Regions from separate parts of the Streptomyces sp. NPDC007983 genome, predicted to be linked through region 4. Evidence: riboswitches for the same ligand, from Rfam matches in the RefSeq annotation. Region 4 holds a riboswitch; each other region holds the start of a gene.

The links. Region 4 has a riboswitch for cyclic di-AMP ahead of ACFZCY_RS34525 (NlpC/P60 family protein). Riboswitches for the same ligand answer to the same signal wherever they lie in the genome.
Region 1: linked by a shared signal. The riboswitch ahead of ACFZCY_RS04610 (peptidoglycan DD-metalloendopeptidase family protein) and the one ahead of ACFZCY_RS34525 (NlpC/P60 family protein) in region 4 are both predicted to bind cyclic di-AMP.
Region 2: linked by a shared signal. The riboswitch ahead of ACFZCY_RS35890 (peptidoglycan DD-metalloendopeptidase family protein) and the one ahead of ACFZCY_RS34525 (NlpC/P60 family protein) in region 4 are both predicted to bind cyclic di-AMP.
Region 3: linked by a shared signal. The riboswitch ahead of ACFZCY_RS37620 (transglycosylase family protein) and the one ahead of ACFZCY_RS34525 (NlpC/P60 family protein) in region 4 are both predicted to bind cyclic di-AMP.

What each region holds. Positions count from the first base shown of each region.
Region 1 is NZ_JBIBJI010000001.1:969,583-976,477, forward strand. It holds gene ACFZCY_RS04580 (hypothetical protein) at 1-284, opposite strand, end outside; gene ACFZCY_RS04585 (hypothetical protein) at 535-999, opposite strand; gene ACFZCY_RS04590 (hypothetical protein) at 1,256-1,603, opposite strand; gene ACFZCY_RS04595 (DUF6227 family protein) at 2,033-2,803, shown strand; gene ACFZCY_RS04600 (hypothetical protein) at 2,957-3,310, shown strand; gene ACFZCY_RS04605 (SpoIIE family protein phosphatase) at 3,641-4,810, shown strand; cyclic di-AMP (ydaO/yuaA leader) riboswitch at 5,085-5,216, shown strand; gene ACFZCY_RS04610 (peptidoglycan DD-metalloendopeptidase family protein) at 5,228-6,391, shown strand; gene ACFZCY_RS04615 (aldo/keto reductase) at 6,551-6,895, shown strand, end outside.
Region 2 is NZ_JBIBJI010000017.1:76,945-83,839, forward strand. It holds gene ACFZCY_RS35875 (GNAT family N-acetyltransferase) at 1-2,408, opposite strand, end outside; gene ACFZCY_RS35880 (HPr family phosphocarrier protein) at 2,608-2,889, shown strand; gene ACFZCY_RS35885 (FCD domain-containing protein) at 3,004-3,768, opposite strand; gene ACFZCY_RS35890 (peptidoglycan DD-metalloendopeptidase family protein) at 3,994-4,788, opposite strand; cyclic di-AMP (ydaO/yuaA leader) riboswitch at 4,802-4,964, opposite strand; gene ACFZCY_RS35895 (insulinase family protein) at 5,190-6,575, opposite strand; gene ACFZCY_RS35900 (insulinase family protein) at 6,596-6,895, opposite strand, start outside.
Region 3 is NZ_JBIBJI010000019.1:108,908-115,802, reverse strand. It holds gene ACFZCY_RS37635 (ATP-binding protein) at 1-1,028, opposite strand, end outside; gene ACFZCY_RS37630 (cytochrome P450) at 1,650-2,903, shown strand; gene ACFZCY_RS37625 (transglycosylase family protein) at 3,016-3,957, shown strand; cyclic di-AMP (ydaO/yuaA leader) riboswitch at 4,212-4,378, shown strand; gene ACFZCY_RS37620 (transglycosylase family protein) at 4,385-5,056, shown strand; gene eno (phosphopyruvate hydratase) at 5,171-6,457, shown strand; gene ACFZCY_RS37610 (septum formation initiator family protein) at 6,609-6,895, shown strand, end outside.
Region 4 is NZ_JBIBJI010000016.1:8,889-15,783, forward strand. It holds gene ACFZCY_RS34510 (NlpC/P60 family protein) at 1-714, opposite strand, end outside; gene ACFZCY_RS34515 (hypothetical protein) at 940-1,293, shown strand; gene ACFZCY_RS34520 (L,D-transpeptidase family protein) at 1,459-2,184, shown strand; gene ACFZCY_RS34525 (NlpC/P60 family protein) at 2,279-3,460, opposite strand; cyclic di-AMP (ydaO/yuaA leader) riboswitch at 3,468-3,660, opposite strand; gene pcrA (DNA helicase PcrA) at 3,829-6,372, shown strand; gene ACFZCY_RS34535 (peptidoglycan DD-metalloendopeptidase family protein) at 6,400-6,895, opposite strand, start outside.

The sequences.
Region 1 (6,895 bases), on a different contig from region 4:
GTGGTGACCGGGCCGGTGGCGGTGTCGCAGTCGTTGCCCTGGTAGCCCGCGCTGGCGTTGGTGAAGTTGACGCAGTCGGAGGAGACATCCAGGACCCCCGACGGGGCGGCCACGGCGCCGGTGATGATGGCGCTGGTGGCGCCGTCACACGAGTTCGCCTGAGCGACACCGTTGCCGCCGCCGGTCAGTCCGCCGAGGCCGTAGGCGCTCGCTCCACCCGCGGTACCGATGACCATGGCGCCGGCCGCGGCCGTCATGAGAGCTGCCTTCTTGCCGATCTTCATTGCTTGGTGCCTCCGTAGGTGATTCTCCGCGATATTCCGCAGACACCCAATCAACGAAGATGAAGAGCGGAGGATCCGGTATCGCCGGGAGCTTCACCCGTCCGCCGCAGTTTGGATATCTTCACCCCTTGTCTCCGGTTATCGCAAAAAATCGCACGACCCTCGCGAATATATTCCGAGGGCCGCGCGAATGACCGGATGGGAGTTTCTCGTCCCGTCCCGGGGTGGCTGACGGGAAATCAGTCGTCGACTACTCCGCCGTTCCGCTGCTCTGGCCCTCCCCGGTCCCGGACATATTGAGGCAGTTGGTCTCGTTGGTGACCTCGGTGCCGGGGCCGAGCGTGATGGGACCGAGCACGGACGTCGACCGGCAGTCATTCGTCTGCTTCGTCACGCCGCCCGACTCGCTGACGTTGATGCAGTTGGTCCTGTTGGTGACCTCGGAACCGGGCGACAGGGCGATCGTGACGGGCCCGACGACGGAATGGGTCCGGCAGCGGTTCTTCTGCTCCGACACCCCCGACTCGCTGTAGTTGACGCAATTGGTCTCGTTGGTGACGTCCTCGCCGCCACCGGTGATCTCGATGGTGCCGATGAGAGAGCTGGTGTCACAGCGGTTCTGCTGGACTCCTCCGCCAAGGGGGAGGGCCGATGGGCCGGTGCCGCTGTCGGCGGCGTCGGCGGCGCCCGCGCCACCGATGACCAGTGCGCCCATGGCCGCTACGAGAAGCGCGGACTTTTTTCCCATGTGCATCTAAGAGCCTCCAAGTGATTTTCCCCGATATCAGCGAACACCTGATGAACGACGCCGACCAGCTGAGGCTCCCGGGAACGCTGTTGCCGTACCCGAATGGCGCAGTGAACACGTCGTGGGTCGGTGTCCATTCATGCGGCGGCGGCCCTGGAAGGAGTGCTTCCAGGGCCGCCGTTTACAACGGGAACACCGCGAGGTGTTCAGTGCCGCAGCGACGTCACGGGGTGCCGTCGACCGCGATGTTGGTGCAGTTGCTGCCGATGTTGAAGTCGCCGGTCGGGGCCAGCGCGGCGGCGGTGGTGATGGGGCCGGTGGCGGTGTCGCAGTCGTTGCCCTGGTAGGCCGCACCGGAGTTGGTGAAGTTGAGGCAGTTGGGAGCGAGGTTGAAGTCGCCCGACGGGGCGGCCACGGCGCCGGTGATGATGGCGCTGGTGGCGCTGTCACATGAGTTGCCCTGGTAGGTGCCCGGGTCGCCGTAGTTGTGCGCGCTCGCGGCGCCGGCGCCGACGAAGACCAGAGCGCCGGCCGCTGCGGTCAGGAAGGCTGCCTTCTTGCCGATGTTCACTAAATCCTCCGTGTGGTGATTCCGCGGATTCACGGACGCCTGACTCAACGAAGGTATTCAGGAAAGGCACTGGGTCAGGACTTCGTTTCACCCGTCTGGCATACGGTGTCCCTCATATGACAGGCATTCAGGGGCCGCTCCGAGCGTGCCGCCTTTTCGGGAAACCGGGAAAGGGGCCAGAGGGGGCGGGGGCGACCGCTCCGGCCCCGGGGTGGCCCCGGGGGTGTCACGCCGACGGCGGGCAGGTTTCCGGAATATGACATTCCGACTTGTTCGGCCTGTCGAACAAGTGATACATCCTGGCTCTGCGGCGCAGGAGTGGGTGAGGCACAAGTCCGACCGGCTGCTTCGCGGAACCGCGGGCGCGGCGCGTGTTCGCACCGCTACGCTAAGTGTGCGAGGGAGTCACCCGGGGGCGGGAGGAGAGACGTGGGGCACTCAGGAGCGGGGGGAACCCCCGCCGAGCTGATGGACGGGCTGCTGGCCCGTGCGCAGAACGGCTTCGAGATCGGCGAGGCGGTGCTGAGCCGGGCGCGGAGCGCCCTGATGCACCAGTCCGAGCTGCGTTCCTGCCGGCAGTGCAACGAGCCGTCAGGGCCGCGCGGGTACACGACGTACCGGCATGTCTTCCTGCTGCCGGACGGCAGCAGCCTGCTGCTGTGGGAGCTGGAGCACAACACCGGCCCGGACGACCGCCCGCTGTTCGAGCTGTACGCGCACGAGGACGCCCTGGAGCTCGCCGAGCGCCGCGTCCACCGGTGCATCGGCGGCGCCCGCTGGGAGGAGCTGGACGGGTTACCGCTGTGGCTGCCGGATCAGATGCTCCAGGCCGCCGAGCCCCCGGACGCCCAGCGTGCGTACGTCGCCGACGACTCGGCCGACCACGCCCGCCGCGTACTGCGCCGCGCGGAGAACCCGGACCGGCCGGGGGAGGAGACCGAGCGGCTGCTGGCGACCGCGTTCGCCCATGACATCGCCCTCGCCCCCAAGCCGCGCCGCCGCTCCGGCGGCCCCGACGCCACCTGGTGCCGCTTCTACGAGCACGCCTTCCTGCTCGCGGGCGGCGACGAGATCGTGCTGTGGGAGCTGGAGCACAACCTGACCCGGGACGGACGGCTGGTGTGCGAGGTGTACCTCGACGAGGTGTCGGCGGAGCTGGCGGCCGACCGCCACGCCCGCGCCCTCGGCGTCGATCTTTGACGGCGTCGATCCCTTGAGGTGCTGACTTCCGGCTAATCCGACAGTGGGCCCATCGGGTGAAGTGCGTGCGCGCCTCCCCGGTGTCGCGGATGTCCTTCCGTTCAATCGGAACGTGTGGTTTTCCGCGGATTCGGCTTTTCTGGAGGAAATCAAGTGAACATCGGCAAGAAGGTAGCTGTCCTGACCGTGGCGGCAGGCGCCCTGGTCCTGGGGAGCGCGGGTGGAGCGTCCGCCCACGGTTACGGGGGCTTCGACCCCTTCGGGGCGTATCAGGGCAACACGTGCGACACGTCCACCGGCGCCATCGTCGCCACTTCCGTGGGCGCCGCCACGGGTGACATCACTGCCGCCAGCAACTGCCTCAACTTCACCCAAGGCATCGCGGCCTACCAGGGCAACGACTGCGACACGGCCACCGGCCCCATCGCCGCTGTCTCCGGGACCGCGCCCACGGGCGGGATCACCGTCGGCAGCAACTGCACCAACATCGCCTACGGCACCCCCTGAGGCCACGAGAACCAAGGCGGCGGCTTCGGCCGCGGCTGACCGGGCCCCGGCGGACGCCACGGCCCACCCCGCGGCCTCGGATGCCTGTCATCCGGGGCCGCTCGGCGTCCAGGGGCGGCCACCCGGCGACGCATCTGACGACGCACCCACATGGCCGCCACCGGCTCGCACCGTGCCCCGGCGCCCGGGAGCCTGGTGACGGGGTCATGGATCCAGGGACAGCGGGAGAAGCCGGTGGCGCGGGTGCGAGGGACCAGGGCTCGTACGGGTGCCCGTACGCCCGTCCGTACGCCCGCCGCCCGGTCCTCGGTCGCGGCCCCCGGACTCGTCATGGCCGAGGAGGCCGTCCAGGCATCGGCGGGGCGCCGGCCGATCCGCTGGGCCCCCGCCGTCCTCCTGCTCGTCGGCGTCGCGTTCGACCTCGCCGCCCCGGCCCCGTACACCGCCTCCCCCTTCTTCGCCGCGGCCCCGCTGGTCGCCGCCTCCCTCTTCCCGCTGCGGCAGACCGTCGCCACCGCGGTCCTCGCCCTCCTCGCCGTATGCCTGCTGGCCGAACTGCACGGCGTGAAGGACCCGACCCAGGCCGCGACCGAGATCGCCACGGTGGCCACCGTCGCCCTGCTCGCGCTCGTGATCAACCGCGTCGTCCGCCGCGGCGACCGTCGGCTGGCGTCGGCGCGCGGTGTCGCGGAGGCGGCGCAGCGGGCCGTGCTGCCCGTACCGCCCGCCCGCATCGCCGGGCTGGACGTCGCGGCGCGCTATGTGGCGGCCGAGCGGTACGCGGCGATCGGCGGCGACCTGTACGCGGTGCAGGACACCCCGCACGGCGTACGGCTGCTCGTCGGGGACGTGCGCGGCAAGGGGCTGCAGGCCGTGGAGGTCGTCGCGGTCCTCATCGGCGCCTTCCGGGAGGCGGCGGAGCAGGAGACGACGCTGGAGGGGCTGGCGGGGCGGCTGGAGCGGGCACTGCGGCGCGAGGGCGCGCGGCGGGCCGAGCTGGAGGCGTTCGAGGGGTTCACCACCGCCGTCCTCGGCGAGATCCCGCGCGGCGACTCCATCCTCCGCCTCATCAACCGCGGCCACCCCGCGCCGCTGCTGCTGCCCGGCGACGGCGAGGTACGGCCCCTGGGGCCGGAGACGGCCGCGCTGCCGCTCGGGATGGGCGAACTGGGCGCGTGGCCCGACCGGGTGACGGAGCTGCGGTTCCCCGAGGACGCGACGCTGCTGCTGTTCACGGACGGGGTGACCGAGGCCCGCGACCGGCACGGCACGTTCTACGTACCGGAGGAGCGGCTGCGCGGCCGCCGCTTCCCCGGGCCGGGCGGGCTGCTCGACGCGCTGGTGGAGGACGTCGCGCGGCATACGGGCGGGGAGACCTCGGACGACATGGCACTCCTCGCGGTCCGGCGGCCGCCCGTATCGAACGGAACGACGGCGAACGGAACGACGGCGAACGGAACGACGGCGCCCGCTCCGGACACGGACCGTAGCCGACCGTGACGCGTACGCATAACGATTGACGCACGATCAGCTCGCCGGAGGTTTTTACCATCCCTTTTCAACCGGGGTGAAACGCCCCTACTTGTCCCCCGATGCTTACTAAGTTCATCCCAAAGCTGCGCGGATTCTTCAGAAGAGCTTGGAATCATGTCGCGCTCTCTATTAACGTTCGATAACGCAGCGCGGTCGACACAGCCGTCGCAGAGGCGGCACCGTGCGCCGTCGCCGAATCCCATACGTGCAGCGACAGCACCACCAGCGGCACCACGCACCACGGCGGTAACAGCCGCAGCACAGGGAACCGGGGAACCACCACCTTGGGGTGAATCGGGTCGAACCTGACCCGTAGGAGACCTTCCTGCTCCGAACCCGTCAGCTAACCCGGTAGGCGAGAGGGAAGGAAAGGAGTGCGCCCCGGTGGCGTCCAACAGGTCCGTACTGGACGAAGCTCCGTACCGCTCGTCCGGTACCGGCATCGGCACCGCGACCGCGTACGGAGTCGGCTTCGACGCCGGAGCCGGCGCCCGGCCCACGATCGGCCTCGGCGCCGAAGGGGATGATTCCTCCGTCGCCAAAGAAGCCGTCTGGGACGAGTGGAACCCGACGGAGGAGTCCATCGCCCCGCTGCGCGGCAAGCACCGCGTCGTCAAGCAGCGCGGCGGGACCATGGCCCGCAGCGGCGCCGTCCTCGGCGTCGGCGTCATCGCGGCGGTCGGCGCGGGCGGCATGGCGAGCGCCAAGGACCGGCCGGCCGTACCGATCTCCATGCCGGACCTCGCCCACGTCGCCGACGAGGTCAAGGCCCAGCTGCCCGCCGCCAAGGACCTGCCCGGCATCGGCTCCCTGATGGCCGACGACCAGGACTCCTCCCAGCCCGCCGCGGCCACCCTCACCACCAGCGCCACCGACTCGGGCGAGGCGCTGCGCACCCGCATCCTGCGGCAGGCCGAGAGCCAGCAGACCGCGGCGGACGACGACCGGCGCGAGGCCGCGGCGCGGGCCGCCGCCAAGGCCGCCGCCGACGACGCGGCCAAGGCCGCCGCCAAGGCCCGCGACCTGGCCGAGCAGAAGAAGGCCGAGGCCGCCGCCAAGAAGAAGGCCGCCGAGGCCAAGGAGAAGGCGGAGGCCGAGAAGGAGGCCGCGGCCAAGGCCGCCGCCGACCGCCCCGCCAAGACGTCCACGTCCAGCGGGCTCACCCTCCCCGTCGCCTCGTACACGCTGACCGCGGGCTTCGGCCAGGCCGGCGACCTGTGGTCCGCCGACCACACCGGCCAGGACTTCGCCGCCCCGACCGGCACCCCGGTCAAGGCGGTGGGCGGCGGCACCATCACCCAGGCGGGCTGGGCCGGTTCGTACGGCTACCGCATCGTGCTCAAGCTCGATGACGGCACCGAGATCTGGTACTGCCACCTGTCGTCCATGGTCGTCACCTCGGGCAAGGTGTCCTCGGGTGAGACCATCGGCCGCGTCGGCGCCACCGGCAACGTGACCGGCCCCCACCTCCACCTGGAGGTGCGGCCGGGCGGCGGCTCGCCGATCGACCCGATGCCCTGGCTGCGCGACCACGGGCTGAACCCGTGACACCCTGAACCGGCCGTCGCTTCCGGCGGCCCCTCGCTCCGGCGGCTCTGGCGCTCTCTCCCCCCTTGACGCCAGGGCCGCCGGTTTCTGTCATCTGCGGTCTGTCATCTGCGGACGGCAGCGGAATAACCCCCTCCACCACGAGCGTTGAAGAAACGCATGACTGAGACCCGCAGGACCATCGGCAACCTGTCCGTCTTCCCGCTCTCCCTGGGCGGCAATGTCTTCGGCTGGACGGCCGACGAGGCCGAGTCCTTCGAGGTGCTCGACGCCTACGTGGCGGCGGGCGGCAACTTCGTCGACACCGCCGACGTCTACTCCGCCTGGGCCCCCGGCAACCAGGGCGGCGAGTCCGAGACGATCCTCGGCAAGTGGTTCGCCTCCCGCGGCAACCGCGACGACATCGTCCTCGCCACCAAGGTCGGCGCCGGCGTCCCGGAGCCCCGCGGGCTCTCCTCCGCCGCCATCAAGTCCGGCCTGGACGAATCCCTCCAGCGCCTGGGC
Region 2 (6,895 bases), on a different contig from region 4:
GTGCGGTGGCGCAGCTGCGGGGCGGTGGCCTTCAGCGCCACCGGGTAGCCGAGGCGCCCGGCGGCCCGTACGGCGCTGTCGGGGTCGGGCGCGGGCAGTGCGGGCAGCACGCTGACGCCGTAGCGGGCCAGCAGGCGCTGGGTGTCGGCGGCGGACAGTGCGACGCCGGAGACGCCGGGCCCGTCCGGCCCGGGGGCGTCGGGCGGCGGAATCTCCTGGTGCGGGGCTCCCCCGGGCGGGGCCAGCAGCACCTCGATGTCGGCGGCCGCCCCGGCCTCGTCGATGTCGTCGTACTCCGGCACCCGGCCGGGCTCCGCGGACTCCCGCCGCCAGCGCGCGTACCGTACGGCCTCGGCGAGCGCCCGCACCACGCGCTCGGCGGCCGGATAGGCCGGGATCCGGCGGGCCCCGGCCGGTGGTTCGGCGCCGGGCGCCGCGGCCGGGTCGCCGACGCCCGCGAGGGCCTCGGCGAGGCCGGGGATCTCCAGGTGGACCACCGCGACCGGCTTGGCCGCGCCGCGTCCGGGCGCCCCGGTCGCGGCCGTGCGGATGGCCGCGGCCAGGTCCGCGGCGTGGGCGTCGCCGACCCAGGGGATGGCGGTGACGACGACGGCGTCGCACGCGTCGTCGTCGAGCGCCCCGGTCAGGGCGCGGTGGAAGTCCTCGGGGGAGGCGGCCGTGGTGAGGTCGCGGGGCGGCAGCGGTCGCAGCCCTTCGGTGAGGCAGGCGTCGTAGGTGAGCAGGCCGAGGGATTCGGAGTTGCCGAGGATGGCGACGCGCGGCCCGTCCGGGAGCGGCTGGGAGGCGAGCAGGACCCCGGCGTCGGTGAGCTGGGTGACGGTGTCCACGCGCAGGACGCCCGCCTGCCGCAGCAGGTCGGAGACGGTGGCGTCGGGGATGCGGGTGGTGGGGACGGCGTGGCCGGTGGGGGCGCTGCCGCTGTGCCGGGCGCCCTTGACGACCACGACGGGCTTGACGGCGGCGGTGCGCCGGGCGAGCCGGGTGAACTTGCGGGGGTTGCCGATGGATTCGAGGTACATGAGGGCCACATCGGTCTGCGGGTCCTCGTACCAGTACTGGAGGAGGTCGTTGCCGGAGACGTCGGCGCGGTTCCCGGTGGAGACGAACGTGGACAGACCTGCCAGACCCGCGAGACCCTCGAGGCCGGGGAGATCCGCAAGCCCCGCCGTGCCCTCGGTGCCGATGGGCCGGGTGGGTCCGGCGCCGCGCCGGTGCAGTCCGGACAGCAGGGCGATGCCGATCGCGCCGGACTGGGTGAACAGCCCGATGCGTCCGGGGAGGGGCAGCCGGGGCGAGAGGGAGGCGTTGAGCCGCACGCCCTCGGCGGTGTTGATGATGCCGAAGGCGTTGGGGCCGATGACCCGCATGCCGTAGGTACGGGCCTGGCGGACCAGGTCGCGCTGGCGGACGCGGCCCTCGGGGCCGCTCTCGGCGTACCCGGCGGAGAGGACGACGAGCCCCTGGACGCCGTGTTCGCCGCAGTCGGCGACGACGGCGGGCACCTGCGCGGCGGGGACGGCGACGACGGCCAGGTCGACCGGTCCGTCGACCTCGCGCAGGGAGCGGTGGGCCGGGACGCCGTCGGGCTCCAGGCGCGTCCAGTCCTCGGGGAAGGCGTGGTTGACGGCGTGGACCCGGCCGGTGAAGCCGCCGTCGAGGAGGTTGCGCAGTACGGTGCGGCCGATGCCGCCGGGGGCCCGGCCGGTTCCGATGACGGCGACGGAGCCGGGGGTGAGCAGCCGCTGCACGGAACGGGCCTCGGCGCGCTGTTCACGGGCGCGCATGACGGCCAGGGAGGCCTCGGTGGGTTCGAGGTCGAATTCGAGGCGGACGACGCCGTCGTCGAAGCTGCGCTTCTGGGTGTAGCCCGCGTCCGTGAACACCTTGATCATCTTGGTGTTGGCGGGCAGCACCTCGGCGGCGAAGCGGCGGATGCCGCGCTCGCGGGCGACGGCGCCGATGTGTTCGAGGAGCGCGGAGGCCACACCGCGGCCCTGGTGGGCGTCCTGGACCAGGAAGGCGACCTCGGCCTCGTCTGCGGGGGCGCCCGCCGGGGACGCCGAGGAGAGGTGGGCGGGCAGGCCGTCCTCGTCGATGCGGTCGTAGCGGACGGTGGCGATGAACTCGCCCCCGACGGTCGCCGCGAGCCCGACCCGGTCGACGTAGTCGTGGTGCGTGAAGCGGTGGACGTCGCGGTCGGAGAGCCGGGGGTAGGGCGCGAAGAAGCGGTAGTACTTCGACTCGTCCGAGACGTGTTCGTAGAAGCTGACCAGGCGCTGCGCGTCATCGGGGGTGATGGGGCGGATCTGCGCGGTGCCGCCGTCCCTGAGCACCACGTCGGCCTCCCAGTGGGTGGGATACGCGTGATGATCCGACGGGCTCGGCATGGGGACAGGGTACGGGCTCGGGTACGGGACGGAGAGGTCCGCATGGCGGACACCCTTGCGTGAACGGGGGGTGTCGAGGGAAAGTCCGTATCGGACCTGTTCGGACATGACCGGACCCACTCGGGCCCGACCCGGGCGAGACCGGACACCGTATGATCTGGTCTAGACAACAGCACCCGCAGATCTGAAGGGCAACACCATGGCTGAGCGCCGCGTCAACATCGGCTGGGCCGAGGGCCTGCACGCCCGCCCGGCATCGATCTTCGTCCGTGCGGCGACCGCCGCCGGCGTCCCCATCACGATCGCCAAGGCGGGCGGCGCCCCGGTCAACGCCGCTTCCATGCTCGCCGTGCTCGGCCTGGGCGCTCAGGGTGGCGACGAGGTCGTGCTCGCCTCCGAGGCCGAGGACGCGGAGGCCGCGCTCGACCGTCTGGCGAAGCTGGTGGCCGAGGGTCTCGAGGAGCTTCCGGAGACCGTCTGATTCCGTCCGAATCGCATTTCGGCGCGGCCGGGCCGCGGTGAACCATTACGGATCACCGCGGCCCCGTTGTTTTTTCGCATCGGGAATTCCGCTCAGCTTTATACCGGGCGGCTGTTAATTTCGCCCGCTCGCCGTGTTTACGGAATGTTTCGGAGTTCTCACCGGAGATGCGTTTCGCACCCGGTATTCGGACAGCGAGCGCTCGGTGTGCGCGGCGGCCAGCGCCTGCGCCCGGTCGGCGTCACCGCGCGCGACCGCGTCCACGATCGCCCCGTGCTCGGCCCAGGACTCGACGGCGCGCACCGAGAGGTCCATGGACCCGGCCGCCCCCGGCGCGCCCGCCCCGGCCTGCGCACGGGCCGGATCCGCCGCGTACACCCACGCCGTCTTGCGCCGCAGCTGCACCAGCAGTCCCGACAGACTCGGGCTGCCGGACGCCTGGGCGAGCGTCTCGTGGAACCAGTCGCCCAGCGAGCGCAGCTCGCCCAGCCGGCCGTGCCGCGCCCGCTCCTGACCGAGCCGCACCAGACCGCGCAGCACCTTCACATGCCCCTCGGTGCGCCGCTGGGCGGCCCTGGCGGCGCCCATCGGCTCCAGCAGGGCCCGGATGTCCAGGAGGTCGGCCGCCTCCTTCTCGGACGGCTGCGCGACGCATGCGCCCGCATGCCGCCGGGTGGTGACGAAGCCCTCGGACTCCAGGGTGCGCAGCGCCTCGCGGACGGGCACCCGGGAGACCCCGTAGCGCCGGGCGAGCAGCTCCTCGGCCAGCCGGCTGCCGGGCGGATAGGTACCGGAGATGATGTCGTCACGGATCGCCGTGCATACCGCGTGTGCCGAAATCCGGCGGCCGCCCTGGACGGCGGCCGTATCCCCGTTCATTTCCGGTCCCGCATTGTCGAACCTCCGCCTCAACCGCCGCGAAACGCATCCCATTGACGCGCATTCAGCGACTCTATTCGAAGCCGCCGGGATTTCCGATGGGCGAAGTCAATTCGGGGATATTTTTTGGTCACGGTCGACGGTCGAGGGGACGGTCACGGCGGCGGGGCACGCCGAAGGCCCCGTCCGGGGCGGACGGGGCCTTTCGACTAGGGCAGGGGTGCGTCAGAGATTGACGCCGTGCGAGCGCAGGTACGACAGCGGGTCCATGTCCGAGCCGTACTCCGCGGTGGTGCGGGCCTCGAAGTGCAGGTGCGGGCCGGTGACGTTGCCGGTGGCGCCGGACAGGCCGATCTGCTGGCCGGGGGTGACCTTCTGGCCGACCGAGACGCCGATCGACGAGAGGTGGCCGTACTGGGTGTAGGTGCCGTCGTTCATCTTGATGACGACGTTGTTGCCGTACGAACCGCCCCAGCCCGCCTCGACGATCTCACCGGAGCCCACCGAGTGCACCGAGGTGCCGGTGGAGGCGTGGAAGTCGATCCCGGTGTGGCTGCCGGAGGACCACAGGCCGCTGGACGCCTCGTAGCCGGTGGAGACGTAGGAGCCGCTGATGGGCGACACGAACGTGTTGAGGCGCTTGCGCTCTTCCTCACGCGCGGCGCGCTCCTTGGCGTCGCGCTCCGCCTTGGCCTTCTTCGCGGCGGCCTCGGCCTTCCGCGCGGCCTGCTGGCGGGCCACGGCCTCGGCCTTCGCCTTGGCGGCGGCGGCCTCGGCGGCGTCCCTCTGGGACTGGGCCTGCGCGTCGATCTGGTCGGAGAGACCGTCGCCCATCACCATCGCCTGACGGAGACCGGTGTCCTGGGGAGACGGCGTCTCGCCGGTCGCGGCGAGGGCGGGGCCGGCGATGCCGGCGACGACGCCCGAGGCGACCGTGGTGATGCCCGCGATGTTGGCGCCGGTGCGGACGGCGGCTTGGCGGGGACGTCGGTGCTTCCCAGCGGCACGGGTGAACGCCATGTGGTGGCGCACTCCTTTCCTTCCCTCTCGCCTACCGGGTTAGCTGACGGGTTCGGAGCAGGAAGGTCTCCTACGGGCCCCTCCCCCGGGCGGGGAAGGCGTCCGATTCACCCCAGGGACGTTTGGGTCCCCGGCTCCCCTGGCACTCGCACCATGGGACTCGGCGATGGCTGTCCGTGCCGCGGGTGCGGCGGGTATCCGGCGAACAGCCGCACTGACGCTAAACGGGCCGCGTTTCGATCACCAAACGGTTACGGGTTTTTGTTGCTCTCGCCACAAACCAAACGCCCCGCAAATCAGGCAAATGGGAGGACCCCGGCGTCTTGTGCGACGCCAGGGTCCTTGTGCCGATGGTGCCTTGCGCCGGGCCCGGGGACATATCGGGCCGGCCGGGCCGGGGTTCAGCCGGTGATGACGCGCACCTCTCCGATGCCGAGCGCCTTGACCGGCTCCTCGATCTTCGAGGCGTCACCCACGAGCACCGTCACCAGCCGGTCGGCCGGGAAGGCGCTCACGACCGCCGCGGTCGCCTCCACGGTCCCCGCCTCGGCGAGCCGGGCGTACAGCTGCGCCTGGAAGTCGTCCGGCAGGTGCTGCTCGACCTGGTCGGCGAGCGTGCCCGCGACGGCGGCCGCCGTCTCGTACTTGAGCGGTGCGACGCCGACGAGGTTCTGCACGGCGACATCGCGCTCGGCGTCCGTCAGCCCCTCCTCCTTCAGCGTCCGCAGCACCGTCCACAGGTCCTCCAGCGCCGGGCCGGTGACCTCGGTGGCCACCGAACCGCTGATCGCCAGCAGCGAGGCGCCCGCCGAGCCGCCGCCGGCCGGCGAGGGCGGCGTCGAGCGCAGCACCTGGCCGAAGGCGCGCACCCCGTAGGTGTAGCCCTTCTCCTCGCGCAGCACCCGGTCCAGACGGGAGGTGAGGGTGCCGCCCAGGCAGTAGGTGCCCAGCACCTGCGCGGGCCAGACGCGGTCGTGCCGGTCGGCGCCGACGCGCCCGATGAGCAGCTGGGTCTGGACCGCGCCGGGCCGGTCGACGATCACCACACGGCCGGTGTCGTCGGCGATGACCGGAGGGACCGACCGCTGCGGGGCGGGGCCGCCGGTCCAGGCGCCCAGGGTGTCGGTGAGCGCCTGGTCGAGGTCGACCCCGGCCAGGTCGCCGACGATGACCGCGGTCGCGGTGGACGGCCGGACGTGCGCCTCGTAGAAGGCCCGCACCGCCGCGGCGTCGATGCCCTCGATGGTCTCCTCGGTGCCCTGGCGCGGCCGGGACATCCGCGACTCGGCCGGGAACAGCTCCTTGGCCAGGGCCATGGAGGCGCGGCGGGCCGGGTTGGCCAGCTCGTGCGGGATCTCGTCCAGCCGGTTGCGCACCAGCCGCTCGACCTCGCCGTCGGGGAAGGCGGGGGCGCGCAGGGCGTCGGCGAGCAGGCCGAGCGCCTTGGGCAGCCGGGAGACCGGCACCTCCAGGGAGACCCGGACGCCGGGGTGGTCCGCGTGGGCGTCCAGGGTGGCGCCGCAGCGCTCCAGCTCGGCGGCGAACTCCTCGGCGGTGTGCTTGTCGGTGCCCTCGGACAGGGCGCGCGCCATGATCGTGGCGACGCCCTCCAGACCGGCCGGCTCGGTGTCCAGCGGGGCGTCCAGGTTGATCTCCACCGCGACGACCTGCTGGCCGGGGCGGTGACAGCGCAGCACGGTGAGCCCGTTGGACAGCTCACCGCGCTGCGGCGCCGGGAAGGCCCACGGCCTGGGGGCGCCGCCCTGCGGCTGCGGGTGGAAGGTCATGGTGGCGGTGACGGCGTCGCTCACTGGGCCGCCTCCCCTTCTGCGTCGGTGTCGGCGGCTTCTGCGGCGTCTGCGTCCTCGGCGCCCTGGACGGGCTCGTAGACCAGCACGGCACGGTTGTCGGGGCGCAGCCGCGCCGCGGCCACGGCCCGCACCTCCTCGGCGGTGATGTCCAGCACCCGCTGCACGGCGGTCAGGGCCAGCTGCGGGTCGCCGAACAGCACGGCGAACCGGCACAGCTCGTCGGCGCGGCCGCCGACGGTGGCCAGCCGGTCCAGCCACTCGCGCTCGATCTGCGCCTGGGCGCGCTCCATCTCCTG
Region 3 (6,895 bases), on a different contig from region 4:
GCGGTTTCCTCGCTCGTCCGGGCGGGGGCGTTCGCCGTGTCCGACTGCGGCACGATGGAGATGGACCCCTTGCGGCGGCGTTTGGGCAGGCCGCCCGCGGTGGAATCGCTCTCTTCCGGGGCGGGAGCCGTGGACTGACGGGGTGCGGGCTGCTCTTCCGGCTCGGGCATGTTGGTCAGAAGGTCCTCGGGAAGAAGCACTACGGCGCGCACACCACCGTAGGGAGAGGCCGAATCGACGGAGACGGTGAAGCCGTAACGGGAGGCGAGCACACCGATCACCGCGAAGCCGAACTGCGGCGGATTGCCCAGGCCCGTGACGCCCGACGCGCGCTGCGCGGAGAGCAGTTCGTCGGCCCGGTTCTTCTCCTCCTCGTTCATACCGACACCGGCGTCGTCGATGATGATGCAGACGCCCTTGGGGACGGTGCGGATCGTGATGTCGATGGGGGAATCGGGGGCGGAGTAGCTGGTCGCGTTGTCCAGCAGCTCGGCCAGGGCCAGCGCGACCGGTTCGACGGCCCGGCTGACCAGAGCGAAATTGCTCTGGGAGCGAATCTCGACGCGCGTGTAGTGGCGGATACGGCCCTTGGCGCTGCGCACCACGTCGTAGACGGAGGCGATGGCCCGCTGACGGCCCAGCCAGCCGTCGCACAGCACGGCGATCGACTGCGCACGGCGACCGAACTGCGAGTTCATGTGGTCGATCTCCAGCAGATCCTGGAGAATGTGGTGCTCGCCGTAGCGGTCCTGCAGCTTCGAGATGGCCAGCTGCTGCTCGTTGGCAAGGCCCTGAAGCGTCCGCATGGCGGACTTCAGCGCGCTCTTGGTGGCTTCCTCGGCGCGTACGTGAGCGTCTTGGACCGCGGCCGCGTAGTTGTTCTCGAGTTCGGCGTTGCGGTTCCCCAGTTCCGCCTTCTCGGCGCTGAGCTTCGCTCTCGCTTTCCGCCCGCGAATTATGGCGGTTGCGGCGAGAGGCGTGCCAGCGATCAGGGCCCAGAGCGCAGGATCCTGTATGTAATGCGTCATAAGACTCTCTTTAAACGACTAGACCGCCAGGGACTGAAGGGTTTGCTGCGTGAATAAGAATCCGGGGGTTTCGGAGGGGCGGCGGTAAGTCAGCGCCCGTACGGCGCCCGAGGGGACGCGGCGCACCGCACTCGTCCTGCCGCGGGCAGCGCACGGGCTCGGGTGCGCCGGTACGGCCCCATATGCCCAACTCGCGGCATAGTGCTCCTCGGAAGTGGTAACCCTCTCGGCTGATTCACCGGATCGCCGTGTGTCTTACGGGCCCTTGGCTCGCCTGGCAAGCGCGGTGATCGTATCACCAGGGGCAGGAGGCCCCGTGCATGTGCCGGTGTCTCATTCAACCACCTGACACCGTTTCAGCCACCCCCGCATTTTGCCTCATTGGTCGACGTCAGTGCATGTTCCGCGGGTCCGGGTGACGCTCTCCGCAGGCTGCTCCGGGCGGTGTCTTCAGCCATCAGATATCGGGCATTCACCGCGCGCTGTGAGCGCATCGTGGAGGGTGTGTGGAGATGGTCGTCGAATTGCATCGCCATTAATTGGCTTTACTTTCGCGTTACGGATTTACTTCCGATAAGCGGCGTATCGGAATCCGCGGGCCGTGGCCGGTATCGTCGGGACGTGTCCGATCAGCCTTGCCCCGCCTCCGCTCCCACCCTCTTCACCTGGGAGTTCGCCACCGATCCCTACCCCGCGTACGCCTGGCTACGCGAGCACGCCCCGGTGCATCGGACCACGCTGCCCAGCGGGGTCGAGGCCTGGCTGGTGACCCGCTACGCCGACGCCCGGCAGACCCTCGCCGACGCCCGGCTGTCGAAGAACCCCCAGCGGCACAGTGAATCCGCTCACGCCCGGGGCAAGGTGGGCATCCCGGGCGAGCAGCGCGCGGATCTGATGACACATCTGCTCAATATCGATCCCCCCGACCACACCCGGCTGCGGCGGCTGGTGTCCAAGGCGTTCACCCCGCGCCGCGTCGCCGCCTTCGCCCCGCGGGTGCGCGAGTTGACCGACGACCTCATCGACGCCTTCGCGGCCCGCGGGGAGGCGGACCTCATCCACGAGTTCGCCTTTCCTCTCCCTATCTATGCGATCTGCGAGTTGCTCGGCGTCCCCCGGGAGGACCAGGACGACTTCCGGGACTGGGCCGGGACGATGATCCGGCACGGCGGGGGCCCGCGCGGCGGGGTGGCCCGCGCGGTGAAGCGGATCCGCGCGTACCTGGCCGATCTGATCCACCGTAAGCGCGCCGCCCTCGGTGACGACCTGATCTCCGATCTGATTCGGGCCAGTGACCACGGCGACCACCTCACCGAGAACGAGGCCGCGGCGATGGCCTTCATCCTTCTCTTCGCGGGCTTCGAGACCACCGTCAATCTGATCGGCAATGGGCTCTATGCCCTGCTTCGCAACCCCGGGCAGCGTGCCCGGCTGCAGCAACACCTGGAAGAAGCAGAAGAAGGGGACGAGGGGCTGCTCGCCACCGGGGTCGAGGAACTGCTGCGCTACGACGGCCCGGTGGAGATGGCCACCTGGCGGTTCGCCACCGAGCCGGTCACCATCGGCGGTCAGCACATCGCCGAGGGCGACCCGGTGCTGGTGGTGCTCGCCGCCGCCGACCGCGACCCCGAGCGCTTCGCCGACCCCGACGTCCTCGATCTGGCCCGCACCGACAACCAGCACCTCGGCTACGGCCACGGCATCCACTACTGCCTGGGCGCCCCGCTGGCCCGCCTGGAGGCACAGACCGCGCTCGCCACCCTGCTGCGCCGACTCCCCGACCTCCAACTGGCGGTGGAGCCGGACGACCTGCGCTGGCGCGGCGGGCTCATCATGCGCGGGCTGCGCACCCTCCCGGTGACCTGGGGAAAGTGACTGCCGGTCAGGCGCGTGACCGCGGCGTGACCTGGGATACACCGGCTTGTGATGATCGTGTGACGTCGCTATGTTCAACCGACAAACGACCCCCACACGAGAGGCGATTCGCATGCTTTCCGGGAACGGACGTCACCGCCGCCCCCGCCAGGCTCCGGCCATCGTCGTCGCGGCGGGGGTGACCGGTGCGAGCATCGCCATCCCGCTCTTCGGAGCGACCGGCGCCCAGGCCGCCCCGGCCTCCACCTGGGACCGGGTCGCCGAGTGCGAGAGCGCCGGGATGTGGAGCGCCAACGAGGGCAACGGCTTCTACGGCGGTCTCCAGCTGACCCTCGACATGTGGAAGAAGTACGGCGGCACCGACTACGCCCCGCGCCCCGACCTCGCCAGCCGCTCCCAGCAGATAGCCGTCGCCGAGTCGATACTCGGCGACCGCGGCCCGGACGCCTGGCCCAGCTGTGCGCTGAACGCCGGGCTGACCGACGACGGCGACGCCCCGGACGTGAACCCGGGCAGCACGGCGCGCCCCTCCCAGCAGCCCCCGCAGCGCGGCGACTCGGGCCGGGACGCCGGAGAGCCGGAGCGGCCCCACGTCTCCAAGGCCCCCGACGGGCTGGACGACGACGCGCCCTCCCCGTCCCCTTCTTCTGACGCGCCCGACCCCTCGCCGTCCCCTTCCTCTTCCTCTTCCTCCGGCGAGGACGCCTCCGAAGGACCCGCCAAGACCCCCTCCGCGACCCCCTCCGCGGGCGCCTCGGACCCGGCCGACGCCTCGGCCGACGCCTCCGCGCCCTCCGGCAAGCACCGCGGCGAGCCGGAGAGGGACGCGCGACCGAGCGACCGTGCCTCGCGTGGCGGAGCAAATCGTGCCGAAAACCCCACGGATGGCGGCTACACGGTGCGTCCGGGTGACAACCTTTCAGCAATCGCCGAAAAGCAGGAATTGGGCGGCGACTGGCGGCGGATCTACGAAGGCAACGAGAACCTCATCGGAACCGACCCGGATCTCATTCTCCCTGGTCAGCGACTTGATCTCACCATCAGGGGCCAGTAATCCGGGGTGATTTGCCCGATCTGGCGCCGGTGAGACATACCTCTCGTCACATTTTCCGGGCCGTCCCTCGTGTCCGGTCTCTCCACACCCGGCCCCACCTGCGCCGATGTAGGACGAGTGAGATCGATAACAGCCCTCTTCGCTGCGATAAGGGTGTTTGAACGTTTCCCGGACGTGTGTTTAACGTCTTTCCGCTCGCCACCGCGAGCACCGTCGACCGTCACGCCGAGTCCTGCCGGCGGTCGTCCGGTACCGACGCGCCAGCGCCGAAGGCAGGAGCGGGGGACCCAAGGTAAGTGCCGGGAGGCCAGCGGAATCGGCCGAACGGCTAGGGGTGAAGCCCGGTGCGAACCCCGCACCGGGCCGGGCAACTCACGCCCGAACCCGACAGCTCACCTCGTAGGCGTCGGTGAGGAAACGAACGAACATGTCCAACGCTCAGGGCAAGCACCGTCGTCCTTCCAAGGCCACCCGCATCACCGCGCTCGTCGGCCTCGCCGGAGCCGCCGTGGCCACTCCGCTCATCGGTGCGACGTCCGCCTCTGCCGCCACCAGCTCCCAGTGGGACCAGGTCGCGCAGTGCGAGTCCGGCGGCAACTGGTCGATCAACACCGGCAACGGGTACTACGGCGGCCTGCAGTTCTCCTCCTCCACCTGGGCCGCCTACGGCGGTACCGCGTTCGCACCCACCGCCGACAAGGCGGGCAAGAGCCAGCAGATCCAGGTGGCCGAGAAGGTCCTCGCCAGCCAGGGCAAGGGCGCCTGGCCGGTCTGCGGCAAGGGCCTGACCAGCGGCGGCGCCCCCGCCCCCGCGCCGTCCACCCCGCAGCAGAGCCAGTCCGACTCCTCGCAGTCGGCCCCGTCCGCCAAGCCGAAGGCCGCGCCGCGCAGCGCGCCCGAGCACGCCGCGCGCTCCGAGGTCCGCGGCCCGATCAAGAAGGGCGACGGCGAGTACAAGGTCAAGTCCGGCGACACCCTTGGCAAGATCGCCAAGACGGAGGACGTCAAGGGCGGCTGGAAGAAGCTCTTCGAGCTGAACAAGAACATCATCCAGCAGGCCGACATGATCTTCCCCGGCCAGCAGCTCCACCTGAGCTGAGCAGCCACACCGTAGTCAACGAGCCCCGGCCGGGTGCGCCGCCCCCACGGTGCACCCCGTCGGGGCTTCGGTGCGGTTAGGCTCATGCTGCTACCGAAGACCCATACGAAGGAGATCCTCGTGCCGTCCATCGACGTCGTCGTAGCTCGCGAGATCCTCGACTCGCGAGGCAACCCCACGGTCGAGGTCGAGGTCGGCCTCGACGACGGCAGCACCGGCCGTGCCGCCGTCCCGTCCGGCGCCTCCACCGGCGCCTTCGAGGCCCTCGAGCTCCGTGACGGCGACAAGAACCGCTATGGCGGCAAGGGCGTGGAGAAGGCCGTCCTCGCCGTCATCGAGCAGATCGGCCCCGAGCTGGTCGGATATGACGCCACCGAGCAGCGCCTGATCGACCAGGCGATGTTCGACCTGGATGCCACTCCGGACAAGTCCTCGCTCGGCGCCAACGCCATCCTGGGCGTCTCCCTCGCCGTGGCGCACGCCGCCTCCGAGGCGTCCGACCTGCCCCTCTTCCGTTACCTCGGCGGCCCGAACGCGCATCTGCTGCCGGTCCCGATGATGAACATCCTCAACGGCGGTTCGCACGCCGACTCCAATGTGGACATCCAGGAGTTCATGATCGCGCCGGTCGGCGCCGAGTCCTTCTCCGAGGCCCTGCGCTGGGGCGCCGAGGTCTACCACACCCTGAAGGGCGTGCTGAAGGAGCGGGGCCTGTCCACCGGCCTCGGCGACGAGGGCGGCTTCGCGCCGAACCTCGACTCCAACCGGGACGCCCTGGACCTGATCGTCGAAGCCATCAAGAAGGCCGGCTACCAGCCGGGCCAGGACATCGCGCTCGCGCTCGACGTCGCCGCCTCCGAGTTCCACAAGGACGGCGTCTACCAGTTCGAGGGCAAGGACCGCACCGCGTCCGAGATGACCGCGTACTACGCCGAGCTGGTCGAGGCGTACCCGCTGGTCTCCATCGAAGACCCGCTGAACGAGGAGGACTGGGACGGCTGGAAGACGATCACCGAGCAGCTCGGCGACAAGGTCCAGCTGGTCGGCGACGACCTCTTCGTCACCAACCCCGAGCGGCTGGCCCGCGGCATCGAGAACGACACCGCGAACGCCCTGCTGGTCAAGGTCAACCAGATCGGCTCGCTCACCGAGACCCTCGACGCCGTCGAGCTGGCCCAGCGCAGCGGCTTCAAGTGCATGATGTCGCACCGCTCCGGTGAGACCGAGGACGTCACCATCGCCGACCTGGCCGTCGCCACCAACTGCGGCCAGATCAAGACCGGCGCCCCGGCCCGCTCCGAGCGGGTGGCCAAGTACAACCAGCTGCTGCGCATCGAGGAGATCCTGGACGACGCCGCGGTGTACGCGGGCCGCTCCGCCTTCCCGCGCTTCAAGGGCTGACCCCGTCCACGGCGTCGACGGCGGACACGTCCGAAGCGTCGACAGCGGACACGTCTGACACCTGTCCCCGGCCGCGGTCCCGTACCGTGGCCGGGGACAGCCCCTACTCAAGCGGGCACTGCTCAAGCGAAGTCATCACCGGGGAGGCGACGTGCCGGCGGATCGGTTCTCCACCGCGACCAGGCTCAAGGCGCTCGGCGAACACGCCGCCGCCCGGGTCTACCGTGCCCGGATCAAGCGCCGCAGCCGGCTCACCGGCCGGGCCGCCCTCCTCGCGCTGGTCGTCTGCTCCCTCGTGGTCGCCCTGGCCTACCCCATGCGGCAGTACATCTCCCAGCGCTCGGAGATCGCCGACCAGCGGCGCCAGGCCCAGCGCGAACGCGCCGAGGTGGCCAAGCTGCGCGAGCAGAAGGCCCGGCTGCGCGACCCCGCGTACAT
Region 4 (6,895 bases):
CGTCCGGGCGGGGGCGTGGTGCCCGGGCGTCGACGTGGTGCGGGCGTGGGCCTCCTGGGCGGCGCGGAGGCGGTCGCGCTGGGCGCGGGTCAGCTTGGCCAGCAGCGCGTCGGCCGCGGCCAGCCTCTCCTGGACCGCGTGCTTGTGGCGGGACGCGGCCGCCCGCGCGGCGCGCAGCGCGTGGAGACGGTCGGCCGCCTCGCCCCGGACGCGGCGCAGCGACCGCTCCTCGCGGGTGATGCTCGCGATCGTCACCGCCTGGCGGTCGCCCGCGCGGTCGGCGAGCGAGGCGCGCTGGAGGTACTGGGCGGGGGAGGAGGCGAGGGCCAGCTGAAGGGTGGGGGCGACGGTGCCGGAGCGGTACTGGGCGGTGGCGAAGGCGCCGAGGGCGTTGCGCGCCGTGTTGAGGCGGGCGGTGCGGCGGGCGGCCTCGTCGCGTAACCGGTGGAGCGACCGCTGCGCCCGGTCGGCCGCGGCCCGGGCGCCGTCGTACTTCTCGGTCGCCTCCTCCGCCTCCCGCTGATACGCGTCGACCTTCGCCTTCACTTGGGCGGACGTCAGGCGGGGCTCGGCGTGCCCGATGCCCGGGAGGGCCGTCGCGGAGGCGACTCCCGCGAGGGCGAGGGTCGCGGCGGTGCGGATGGTGGTGCCGGTGAGCGACGAGCGGTGCCGCTGCTTCGGCTTCGTAGGGGGCTGCGGCGCCACTGCGGCGATTCACCTTCCATGCGGGGACAGGATGTCTTGTGAGGGGAAGCTAGGCCGGGGGGCGGCGCGGCGCGCTGAGATGACCGGAGCTGGACGGAATCGTCCTACCGGTGGCGTCCGCTGATCACGGGGTCGGCGCGGGGAGGGCGGGATCGGGGCGGCTGTGACCGATGTGCCGATCGGGGCCCACCCGGGTGACTGGCGGTGATATGTGCGGGGCTAGTCTCCGATGCCATGGACGTACTCATCAATGTGTTCGTCGGCCTGCACATCGTCGGCATCGCCGCCCTGCTGGGGGGCTTCCTCTCCCAGCTCACGGCGATGCGCGGGGGCGGCGCGCGGATGACGCCGGGCATGCTGCACGGCGCCCTGACCATGCTGGTCACGGGCGCCGCACTGGTCGGGCTGAACCAGGCGGACGATCAGACCGTCAACACGGTCAAGATCGGCGTCAAGCTGGCGCTGCTGGTCGTGATCCTGGGGCTGGTGTATGTGAAGCGGGACGAGGAGAAGGTGGAGCCCGCGCTGTTCGGCGCCGTCGGCGCGCTGACGACGGTGAACATCTTCATCGCCGTCCTCTGGACCTGACCCGGCACCGGCTCTCCCTCCCTTCCCCTCCCCTCCCTCCCGCGTCGCCGATGGGCCAACCGGGGGCGGGAAGGGGCGGAATGGGGGAAATCGCACCTGTAAGCGCAACCCGACGCGCTCTTCGACTGTCTTACCCGTCAAGGGCAAGCCCGGAGGGAGCGCGCAATGGGGGTAAAGGCAGAGTTCGGGGCGTGGCGGGCATGGCGCCGCCGTACGGCGGTGGCTTTGGGCATGGCGGGCATGGTGGTGCCGTTGTCCGTCGCACTCGGTACGGCACCGGCGCAGGCGGCGACGTCGTGTACGGCGAGCACCGGTCCGTATCAGAAGCAGGTCGAGAGGTTCCTCGGCCGTCCCGTCGACGGTCGGCAGTCCTCGGGGGACTGCCGCGCGACGCGGAGTTTCCAGATCAACCACGGCATCAGCCCGACCATCGGCTACGCGGGCCCCGTCACCTGGGGCGTCATGAAGCTGATCAACGCGCAGCGGGCGGCGGGGCACAACCCCAACGCGGCGCGTAAGTGCCCCACCAACAAGGGCCGCATCGCCTGCGTCGACCTCACCCGGCAGCTCAGCTGGGTGCAGGACGGTTCGCGGCTGGTGTTCGGGCCGGTGCCGGTGCGCAGCGGGCGGGACAAGTACGAGACCCGCACCGGGCTGAAGAAGGTCTACTGGCGGGACATCGACCACTGGTCGACGCTGTACCACGTGGCCATGCCGTACAGCCAGTTCTTCGACGGCGGCCAGGCCTTCCACTCCATCGCGGGAAGCGTATGGTCGCCGCCCGGCTCCCACGGCTGCGTCAACATGCGGTCCGGCGACGCGAAGAAGTACTGGAGCCTGCTGCGGAACGGCGACGACGTGTACGTGTACGGGCGCAAGCCGGGCACGTGATCTCGTGATCGCGTGATCATGTGACGCGGAAGCGGTGCGGCTGCCCGATCGCGCATCGGGCAGCCGCAGCGTCTGTCTACCGCCGTTACTACCGCTATGCGGGCCGGACGCTTCCGTAGATCGGCATCTCGGTGATCGGTGCCTTCTTGACCACATCCCCCGGCTTCGGGGCGTGGATCATCATGCCGTTGCCGATGTAGAGCCCGACGTGGCTGATGTCGTCGTAGAAGAAGACGAGATCACCGGGCTTGAGGTCGGAGGTCGAGACACGCGTACCGGCCTTCACCTGGTCCCACGTGGTGCGCGGCAGCGAGACACCGGCGGCCCTCCAGGCGGCCTGGGTGAGCCCTGAGCAGTCGTAGGAGGTGGGGCCGGTCGCGCCCCAGACGTACGGCTTGCCGAGCTGGGACTCCGCGAAGTCGATGGCCTTGGCCGCCTTGGTGCTGTTCGTGGAGGTGGAGGAGCCGGTGCTGGAGCCGCTGCCGGAAGAGGAGCTTCCGCTCGACTGCTGCTCCTGCTGCTGCTCCTGCTGCTGCTGGGCCGCGGCCTGCCGCTGCTTTTCGGCCAGCTCGGCCGCCTTGCGCCGCGCCTCCTCGGCCTTCTTCTTCTCGATCGCCGCCAGCCGCGCCTTCTCCTTGGCGGTCAGGCTCGCCAGCAGCCGGCGGGCCTGGGACAGCTTGTCCTGGACGGACTTCTTCTTGGTCTTCAGCTCTTTCTGGGTCTCGGTCAGCGACGCCAGGCTCTTGGCGGCCTCCCTGCGCTCCTTGGCGGCCTTCGCCGCCTGCGTCTGGAAGTCGTCGACGGCTCTCTTCTGCGAACCGGCCATCCGGCTCATCAGATGGGACTGGTCGAAGAGGTCCTGCGGGTCGTTGGAGAACAGCAGGCTCGCGGCGCTCGAGGTCATGCCGCCGTTGCGGTACTGGGCCGCGGCGTAGGTGCCGAGTGTGCGGCGGGCCTCGTTGAGCTTCTCGGTGTTCTCGGCGACATCGGCCAGCAGCCGGTTGACCTTGGTGCGCTGCTGCTCGGAGCGCTCCTTGGCGGCGTTGTAGTGCTGGGTGGCGGATTCCGCCTGGTGGTAGAGGGTGTCCACCTTCTCCTTGACCGCCTCGATCGACTGCGTGGTGCCGGGCCTCGGGTCGCCCGGGGCGGCGTTCGCGGTCTGGGAGAGAAGGGTGACGGAGGCGAGGGCGGCGGTGGTGAATCCGACGGCGGTACGGCGCCCGGTGGACGACGTGGCGGTGGGTATTCGGGTCCGCGGCTTGCGGTGCGACGCCAAGGGAGGCGACTCCTTCCGTGGACCGCCTACCGGGTTAGCTGTCGGGTTCGGGCGGTTCGGAAGGTTGCCCTACGGCCTCTGCGGATGGACGACATGTCGTACGCGTCGTACCGCCACTCGGGCCGATTCACCCCATGTTGCGTTGTGGGTCCCCGGCTCCGGGCGCCTTGCGACGTGGCCGGACTCGGCGGAGGCCGCCCGGGCCGGCGCGGTTCGCCGACGGGTGTACGGGCCGCCTGGGGGAGGACGGTAGCCAACTCGTGGTGCTCCTGTGAAGGCTGGTGGTCGTTTTGCCCGAAACCGTTTCGTGACATCCATGTGCAGTCCATGCGTAGGCTGTCAGTGCGGCCGCCTAAACTCGGTGAGCGATGAGCAGCCTCTTTGACGACAGCTTCCTGGCGGATCTCGGGCCTCCGAGCGAGGAGCCCCCGCCGCCCGAGGATTCCGCGCACCCGGACCCCGCCGGCGGTTCAGGCGGCGAGGACGTGCCGCACCACCTCTTCACGGGCGCTTTCGACGCGCCGGTGCCGAGCGGGGGGACCAGAGAGGCGTACTACCGGGACGGCGCGGCCCGCCCGGCCATCGACCCGGCGGCGCTGCTGGAGGGGCTGAACGAGCAGCAGCGGGCCGCCGTGGAGCACACGGGCTCGCCGCTGCTGATCGTCGCGGGGGCCGGGTCCGGCAAGACCCGGGTGCTCACCCACCGCATCGCGTATCTGCTCGGCACCCGCCACGTGCACCCCGGGCAGATCCTCGCCATCACCTTCACCAACAAGGCGGCGGGGGAGATGAAGGAGCGGGTCGAGGAGCTGGTCGGCCCGCGGGCGAACGCCATGTGGGTGATGACGTTCCACAGCGCCTGCGTCCGCATCCTGCGCCGCGAGTCGAAGAAGCTGGGCTTCACCTCATCGTTCTCGATCTACGACGCCGCCGACTCGAAGCGGCTGATGGCGCTGGTGTGCCGGGATCTCGACCTGGACCCGAAGAAGTTCCCGCCGAAGTCGTTCAGCGCCAAGATCTCCAACCTGAAGAACGAGCTGATCGACGAGGAGACCTTCGCGGGGCAGGCGGCGGATGGCTTCGAGAAGACGCTCGCCGAGGCGTACGCGATGTACCAGTCGAGGCTGCGCGAGGCCAACGCCCTCGACTTCGACGACATCATCATGACCACGGTCAATCTGCTCCAGGCGTTCCCGGACGTCGCCGAGCACTACCGCCGCCGCTTCCGGCACGTCCTGGTCGACGAGTACCAGGACACCAACCACGCTCAGTACACGCTGGTGCGCGAGCTGGTGGGCACTGGCGCGGGCGCGGGCGCGGGCTCCGGCACGGACGAGGAAGCCGTGGAGCCCGGGGAGCTGTGCGTCGTGGGCGACGCCGACCAGTCGATCTACGCGTTCCGGGGCGCCACGATCCGTAACATCCTCCAGTTCGAGGAGGACTATCCGGACGCGCGGACGATCCTGCTGGAGCAGAACTACCGCTCCACCCAGACCATCCTGAGCGCGGCCAACGCCGTCATCGAGCGCAACGAGAACCGCCGCCCGAAGAACCTGTGGACCGAGGCCGGCACCGGCGCCACCATCACCGGCTACGTCGCCGACACCGAGCACGACGAGGCCCAGTTCGTCGCCGACGAGATCGACCGGCTGACGGACGCGGGGGACGCCAAGGCCGGGGACGTCGCGGTCTTCTACCGCACCAACGCCCAGTCCCGTGTCTTCGAGGAAGTCTTCATCCGGGTCGGGCTGCCGTACAAGGTCGTCGGCGGGGTCCGCTTCTACGAGCGCAAGGAGGTCCGCGACGTCCTCGCGTACCTGCGCGTGCTGGCCAACCCCGAGGACGCCGTACCGCTGCGCCGCATCATGAACGTGCCCAAGCGCGGCATCGGCGACCGCGCCGAGGCGATGATCGACGCCCTCGCGGCGCGCGAGAAGATCACCTTCCCGCAGGCGCTGCGCCGCGTCGACGAGGCGTACGGCATGGCGGCCCGCTCGGCGAACGCGGTCAAGCGGTTCAACACGCTCATGGAGGAGCTGCGGACCATCGTGGAGTCGGGCGCGGGCCCGGCGACCGTCCTGGAGGCCGTGCTGGAGCGCACCGGCTATCTGGCGGAGCTGCAGGCGTCCACCGATCCGCAGGACGAGACCCGTATCGAAAACCTCCAGGAGCTGGCCTCGGTGGCCCTGGAGTTCGAGCAGGACCGGGGCGAGGAGAACCCCGGCACGCTCGCGGACTTCCTGGAGCAGGTCGCGCTCGTCGCCGACTCCGACCAGATCCCCGACGAGGACGAGGAGGGCGCCGGGGTCATCACCCTGATGACGCTCCACACGGCCAAGGGGCTGGAGTTCCCGGTCGTCTTCCTCAGCGGCATGGAGGACGGGGTGTTCCCGCACATGCGCGCGCTCGGGCAGACCAAGGAGCTGGAGGAGGAGCGGCGGCTGGCGTACGTGGGGATCACGCGTGCCCGCGAGCGGCTGTATCTGTCCCGGTCGACGATGCGCAGTGCTTGGGGCCAGCCCGCGTACAATCCGCCGTCCCGCTTCCTGGAGGAGATCCCCGACCAGTACGTGCGGTGGCGGCGCACCGGGCCAGCGACCCCGTCGGCGTCGATGGGCGCCATGTCGGGTTCCGGGGCGGGCTCCGGGTCGGGACTGTCGTCGGGGTTCTCGTCGTCGCGCTCGCGGGCTGGATCCTCTGCGTCCTCTGCGTCCGGTTTCGCGACGCGGCGGGCCAAGGACCGTCCGGTGGTCTCCCTGGCCATCGGGGACCGGGTGACGCACGACTCGTTCGGGCTCGGCACCGTGGTGGCGGTGAAGGGCACCGGGGACAACGCGGAGGCGACGATCGACTTCGGCGGCGAGAAGCCGAAGCGGCTGCTGCTGCGGTACGCGCCGGTCGAAAAGCTCTGACGCCGACGTTGTTTTGTGAGGGGGCGGTCAGTTGGGGTCGAGGCCGTGGCTGCGCAGCCACGGCTGCGGGTCCACTGCCGCCCCGCCGCCCGGATGCACCTCGAAGTGCAGGTGCGGGCCGGTGGAGTTGCCGGAATTGCCCGAGTAGGCGATGACGTCACCGGCCTTGACCGTCCCGGAGCGGATCTTGGTGCTGCTGAGGTGGCAGTACCAGGTCTCCGTACCGTCGGGAGCGGTCAATATGACCATGTTGCCGTAGGCGTCGTTCCACTGGGTGCGCACGGTGCCGTCGGTCGCCGCCATGACGGGCGTGCCCTGGCTGACCGGGAAGTCGATCCCGGTGTGCAGGGACATCCAGTTGATGCCCGCCTGGCCGAAACCGGCGCTCAGTCCGTGCTGCTTGACCGGCAGCGCGAACTTCGGCCGCATCGCCTCCTTGCGCGCCGCCTCCTCGGCCTTGCGCTTCTTCTCGGCGGCTTGGCGCGCCTTGAGGTCGATCCGCTCCTGGGTGCGGCTGGCGCGC